Blastochloris tepida: one gene and its partner. The protein of the gene in region 1 interacts with the protein of each later gene in a pairwise test. Links are inferred from orthologs where the notes say so. Each region holds a gene or a part of one and is shown on either strand. Other genes may lie near its edges.

Region 1 (3,219 bases):
CTCCGAGCCGGTGACGATGGCGAGCCCCGCCGCCGCCAGCGCATTGGCCACCTGGAACGCGCCAGCCAGCGGCAGCCGAACCGAATAGAACCGGCCGCCGGTCTCCACCTCCAGCCGCTGGGCGAAGCCCTCGACCGCGGCCGACACCAGCCGGATGCCGGCGCCGCCCCGGCCGATCGAGAACACGCGCAGGCCGCGCGGCCGCGCCACCGCCCGCACCCGGTCGGCCTCCGGCAGGTCGGCATCCACCACCACGCCGGCGCCCGGCGGCAGCAGCGCCTCGAACAGCCGCAGCTTGGAGGCGAAATAGGCGTCGAGCGTCAAATGATAGTCGAGATGGTCGCGCGACAGGTTGAGGAAGGCGCCTGCCGCGAACCGCATGCCGTCGAGCCGGCGCTGGTCGAGCCCGTGCGAGGACGCCTCGATGGCGAGGTGCGTCACCCCCTCGCCGGCCAGCCGGTCGAGCGTGGCATGCAGCGTCAGCGGATCGGGCGTGGTCAGCGAGCCATAGCCGGCGCCTGAGGGCGCCACCACGCCGATGGTGCCGACGCTGGCCGCCTTGTGGCCGAGCGCCGTCCAGATCTGGCGGGTAAATGCGGCCACCGAGGTCTTGCCGCTGGTGCCGGTCACCGCCACCTGGGTCGCCGGCTGGCGCGGATAGAGCCGCGCCGCCGCCCGCGCCAGCGCGCCACGCACGTCCGCAACCACGATCACCGGCACGCCGAGATCGCCGGGCGGCGCCTGCGCCGCGATCACCGCCACCGCCCCCTTGGCGACCGCGGCCGGCGCATAGGCGAGGCCGTCGGCATTGGTGCCCGGCACGGCGACGAAGGCACTGCCGGGCGGCACCTTGCGGCTGTCGGCGGCAAGCCCCGAGACCTTGAGGCCGGCGGCGCGATGGCCGGGCGGCAGGTCGGCGGCGAACAGGTCGGCGAGCGTGGTCATTGCGAACCTACCAGCGAACGCGCAGCCGCGATGCGCGGCCCGCCCTTCAGCAGCGCCTCGGCCGGCGGCAGTTCGTCGCGCTTCTCCAGGCCGAGCATCGGTGCGACACGGGCGATGATCCTGCCGGTGGTGGGCGCCGCGTTCCAGCCGGAGGTGGCGTAACCATGGGTCTCGGGCAGACCCTGCGGCTCATCGAGCATCACCAGCACCAGATACTTCGGCGCATCGGCCGGCAGGATGCCCATGAAGGCGGTGAGCAGCTTGTTCTTGGCGTAGCGGCCATTGATCACCTTTTCGGCGGTGCCGGTCTTGCCGCCGACATAGTAGCCCTTCACCTCGGCCTTGGTGGCCGAGCCCTTCTCGGCATTGAGGCGCATCAGATAGCGCATCTTGTCGGAGGTCTCGGGCTTGATCACCTGCGTGCCGAGCTTGCGCGCCTCCTCGGGCGTGCGCTTGAGGAAGGTCGGCGGAATGAGCACGCCGCCATTGACCAGCGCACACACCGCGGCCGCCGCCTGCAGCGGCGCCACCGACAGGCCGTGGCCGAAGGCGATGGTGACGGTATTGAGTTCGCCCCAGCGCTTGGGCACCAGCGGCTCGGCGCTCTCGGGCAGCTCGGTGCGCAGCCGGTCGAGCTGGCCCATCTTCTTGAGGAACGCCTTGTGGCCCTCGACGCCGATCAGGAGCGCCATGCGCGCGGTGCCGATGTTGGAGGAGTGGATGAACACCTCCGGCGTCGACAGGATGCGGTGGGTGGGGTGGAAATCGTTGATGGCGAAGCGGCCGTAGCGCAGCGGCGCGCGGGCGTCCCACGTCGAGTTCAGCGAGACCTTGCCCGAATCGAGCGCCATCGCCAGCGTCAGCGCCTTGAAGGTCGAGCCCATCTCGTAGACGCCGGTGGTGAGCCGGTTGATGGCGGCATCGTCCTTCGAGGTCGCTGGCTTGCTGGGGTCGTAGTCGGGCAGCGACACCATCGCCACCACCTCGCCGGTATTGACGTCGAGGATGGCGCCGGAGGCCGCCTTGGCCTTGAACTTCGTCCTCGCCTGCATCAGCTCGTCGCGCATCGCGTGCTGGACGCGCAGATCGAGCGCCATCTCGACCGGAACCTGGGCGCGGTCGGTGGCGAGCCCGACCTGATGCAAAAAGGCAAGGCCGCTCGAGTCGACCCACTTCTCGATGCCGGCGATACCCTGGTTGTCGATATTGACGTGGCCGAGCACGTGGCCCGCGGTGGCCCCGATCGGATAGACGCGCTTGTTCTCGCGCAGGAAGCCGATGCCGGGAATGCCGAGGCGATGGATCTGCGCCTGCTGCTGGCGGGTGATCTCGCGCTTGAGCCAGGCGAAGCCGCGGGTCTTGGCCGACAGCCGCTCGCGCACCTCGGCCATATCGAGGTCCGGCATCACCGCCGACAGCAGTTCGAGCGCCTCGTCGACATCGATGATGCGCTTCGGTTCGGCGAACAGCGAAGGGGTCTTGACGTCGGTGGCGAGGATCTCGCCGTTGCGGTCGAGAATGTCGGGCCGCACCGAGGCCAGCGCCTCGTTCGTCGCGCCGCGGCGGCCGGCGCCGCCATCGGCGTCGGCGGCGAGAAAGGCGGTCTTGCCGGCGATGATCGTGAAGATCACCGCGAACAGCGCGATCACCAGCCGAAGCCGGCCGCGCGAGACGGCTTGCGGATCGGCGCCAGGCCGTCTCGCCGGCTTCGGCTCCGCCACTCCCGACCGGCCGGATGCCGGCATGTCGGCGCGCGGCCCGCTCATAGCCCGTCTCCCGTCTCGGCGCCGTCGATGGCGTCGCGCGGTTCCATGTCGTCCAGCATGTCGCCGATCGGATCGCCCGGCGGCGCAGGCCGGTCCGGCAGCTTGTCGAGCCTGTCGAGCTGGTCGAGGTCGAAGGTCTTGAGCGCCAAGTGGCGGCTGGCCAGCGCCTGAATGCGGTCGGGCCGCGTCAGCTGGCTCCATTCCGCCCGCAGCAGCGCGATCGCCTCCTTCTCCTGACGGATCTCGTTGCGCAGCTTGGCGATCTTTTCGGCCTGCAGCGTCGATTCGTACTTGACCTGATAGACGCTGCCCGCGGCGGCGATCAGCGCCAGCACGACGATGGTGTTGAGGATGCGAAGCATGTCAGCGCCTCCGGCCGGTGGCGGCGAACGGATCGGGCACCCAGCCCGGCGCCGGAGCCTCGCGCCTGGCCGGAGCCGCGGTCCGCACCGCCGCGCGCAGCTTGGCCGAGCGGGCGCGCGGATTTGTGGCGACCTCGGCGTCCGAC
Region 2 (3,224 bases), 2.1 Mb from region 1 along the record:
CGGTGTCGAAATCGGACAGGCCGCTGACGGCGAACCATGTCAGGACGAGCGCCGTGACCGCCGCCACCAGGAAGCTGACGAGGGTCGAGAAGGGCCCCACGAAATTCCGTCCAATGTGCCGCAGATTGACCCGGACCCGCACGGCGCGGCCCGTGCGATCCTTGTACGTGCGATCCCTATAGCAGCGCCGCCCGCGCCGGCAAATCGTTCCGCTGGGGCCGGGCGCCGCAGCCGGCCGCACCCGGGCGGCCGACAGGATCAAAAAATACATTACACATCAATAATTTAACGCAGAAACCGGCGACAACCGGCATGTCGCTCCAGAGCGTTATCCGATCTGACTGCATCAGATCGGACGCTCCAAGTTTCTGGTGTGTCGCATTTTCTTTCGCAAAACCGGTATCCACTTTTGCGGAAAATGCTCTAATTGCGCCCCAGCGCGCCGGTGGGGCGGTCGGTGGCGGCGGCGGTCGGCTTCACCGGCGCCGCGGAGTCGCGCATCAGCTTCTCGATGCGGTTCAGCGTGGCGCTGGATTTGGTCGACAGCGTGATCGGCCGCTGCGGGCCGGGCTGGTCGCCGCCCGACTGGGCCACCGGCGTATCGCCCTTGGGCGGCTTGGCGTCGCCGCCGAGGCCCGGCATCGTCTTCAGCTCGATGCCCTGGTGGGCATAGGCCATGATCTGCTGCCACGTCATCGCCGGCAGCGTGCCGCCGGTCATCTTGTTGGTCGGCGAGTGGTCGTCATTGCCGTACCACACCGCGCCGACATAATTGCCGGTGTAGCCGACGAACCACGCGTCGCGATAGCCGTTGGTGGTGCCGGTCTTGCCCGAGGCGCTGATGCCGTCGAGCATGGCGCGCCGGCCGGTGCCGTCCTCCACCGCCGATTTGAGCACGCGGTTGATATCCTCGGCCACCTGCTGCGGCAGCACGCGCTCGGACTTCGGCCCGTCACGGTCGAACCGCCAAACCGTCTCGCCGGTCGGCGTCTTGATCTCCAGCGTAGCGTGGGCGGTCACCTTCATGCCGCCGGAGGCGAAGGCGGCGAACGATTGGGTCTGGTCGATCACCGTCACCTCGGCCGCGCCGATCGGCAGCGACGAGGAATCCGGCAGCGGCGTCGAGATGCCCAGGCGGTGGGCGGTCTCGATGATCTTGGCGCGGCCGGCCTTGGCATTGCCCTTGCCCAGCATCACCGACAGCCGCACCGGGATGGTGTTGATCGATTTCTGCAGGGCGTAGTGCAGCGTCACCGTGCCGGCATAGGAGCGGCCGTAATTCTGCGGGCACCAGTTGCCGAGGCAGATCGGCTCGTCGCGCACCGTCGTGGTGGTCTTGAGGCCGTTCATGAAGGCGGTGGCGTAGACGTAGGGCTTGAACGAGGAGCCGGGCTGGCGCAACGCGTCGGTGGCGCGGTTGAACTGCGAGGCGCCGTAGTCGCGCCCGCCGACCATGGCGCGCACCGCGCCGTCGACGTCCATGATCACGGTGGCCGCCTGGCTCGCGCCATACTCGCGGCCGAACTGGCGCAGCTTCTCCTCGACCGCCGTCTCGGCGACGTACTGGATGTTGGGATCGAGCGCGGTGCGCACCACGAACACCCGCTCGGTCACCGATTTCGGCAGCGTCTCGGTGATCTCCTCGACCTCGCCGAACGCCCAGTCGAGATAGTAGTTGGGCACCTTCTCGTCGCGCCGCTCGATCGGCGTCGCCGGGTTGCGGCGGGCGCCGAATACCTGACCTTCCGTCATGAAGCCGGCCTCGACCAGATTGTCGAGCACCACATTGGCGCGGGCGCGCGCCGCCGGCAGGTTGACGTGCGGGGCGAACTTGGTCGGCGCCTTGAACAGGCCGGCGAGCATGGCCGCCTCGGCAAGGTTCACGTCGCGCGCCGACTTGCCGAAATAGTATTGCGACGCGGCGTCCACGCCGAATGCGCCGCCGCCCATATAGGCGCGGTCGAGATAGAGCTTGAGGATCTGGTTCTTGGTGAGGTGCTGCTCCAGCCACAGCGCCAGGAACGCTTCCTTGATCTTGCGCTCGATGGTGCGCTGGTTGGACAGGAACAGGTTCTTGGCGAGCTGCTGGGTGAGCGAGGAGCCGCCCTGCACCACGCCGCCGGCCCGGGCATTGGCGGTGACGGCGCGCAGCGTGCCGCCGACATCGATGCCGAAATGCTCGAAGAAGCGCCGGTCCTCGGTGGCGAGCACGGCCTTGATCAGATGGTCGGGGAATTCCTCGAGCGGCACAGTATCGTTCTGGCGCACGCCGCGGCGCCCGACCTCATTGCCGTAACGGTCGAGGAAGGTAACAGCCAGCTCGGTGCGCTTCAGCCAGTCCGGCGTGGTCTCGCGGAACGCCGGAACGGCCAGCGCCAGCATCAGCACCGCGCCGACGGTGCCGAGCGTCACCGCCTCGGAGAGCGGCTCGATCAACACCCAACGCTTCCAGCCGCCGACATGGAAGCGGTCCATGAAGGCCGAGAAATTCTCCCAGCCGTCGCGCAGCCGGGTCGACAGCCCGAAGGTCGCGCTGTCGATGCGCGAATCGAGATCGAGCAGGGCCCGCCGGACCCTGGCCTTGAACTCGTTGGACAGAAGCTCGCGCACCGGTCGTCTGCCTCCGCGCTAAACAGGGTGTTGCGCTAAACAGGGTGTCGCGCCAAACAGGGCGTCGCGCCAAGAAGGCCGTCGCGTCAAACAGAGTGTTCGGCGTACGCCCCGCCGTCGCGGAACCGGCACCCCGCAGCAGTTTCCGATCCCGCGTCGATCAGCGGAACCCGAACCCGACCCGAAGGAGTGATGCCTTCAACGGTGCTTCGACGCAAGGGCTTCCCTGGCCGGCAATCGGGGCTTTTCCTTGACCGGGCGCCAGCGCCGTTGTGGGCGGTCCGGCCGCGGAATAACATCGCGCCATGCATGCGCCCGACCGCCCCGCGCCGCCGTTCTGGCGGACCAAGACCCTGGACCAGATGAGCGATTCCGAGTGGGAGAGCCTGTGCGACGGCTGTGCGCGCTGCTGCCTCGCCAAGCTGGAATGCGAGGACACCGGCCGCGTCGTCTACACCGAGGTCGGCTGCCGCCTGCTCGATGCCGAGACCTGCCGCTGCATCGACTATCCCAGCCGCTCCGAGGAGGTGCCCGAGTGCGTGCGCCTGACGCCGCAGGAGGTGCGTACGCTGGGCTGGCTGCCGACGACTTGCGCCTACCGGCTGATCGCCGAA

What was found.
Region 2: the proteins of BLTE_RS01440 (region 1) and BLTE_RS11095 interact in binary tests that used the Escherichia coli proteins (3 or more experiments, as listed by UniProt). The link is inferred for Blastochloris tepida from one-to-one orthologs.

Annotation. Positions count from the first base shown.
Region 1 is NZ_AP018907.1:332,902-336,120, reverse strand. Bases 317-3,219 are described here. They hold BLTE_RS01440 (peptidoglycan D,D-transpeptidase FtsI family protein), read right to left. Parts: upstream 2,691-3,219; coding sequence 942-2,690; downstream 317-941. Other genes in these bases: rsmH (16S rRNA (cytosine(1402)-N(4))-methyltransferase RsmH), read right to left, coding at 3,075-3,219; ftsL (cell division protein FtsL), read right to left, coding at 2,708-3,073; BLTE_RS01445 (UDP-N-acetylmuramoyl-L-alanyl-D-glutamate--2,6-diaminopimelate ligase), read right to left, coding at 317-945. In the rest of the region: more of BLTE_RS01445, read right to left, coding at 1-316. UniProt on the Escherichia coli protein: Essential cell division protein that catalyzes cross-linking of the peptidoglycan cell wall at the division septum. Required for localization of FtsN.
Region 2 is NZ_AP018907.1:2,402,001-2,405,224, reverse strand. Bases 18-2,925 are described here. They hold BLTE_RS11095 (transglycosylase domain-containing protein), read right to left. Parts: upstream 2,611-2,925; coding sequence 424-2,610; downstream 18-423. Other genes in these bases: BLTE_RS11090 (YcgN family cysteine cluster protein), read left to right, coding at 2,916-2,925; BLTE_RS11100 (DUF1214 domain-containing protein), read right to left, coding at 18-100. Also shown: more of BLTE_RS11100, read right to left, coding at 1-17; more of BLTE_RS11090, read left to right, coding at 2,926-3,224. UniProt on the Escherichia coli protein: Cell wall formation. Synthesis of cross-linked peptidoglycan from the lipid intermediates.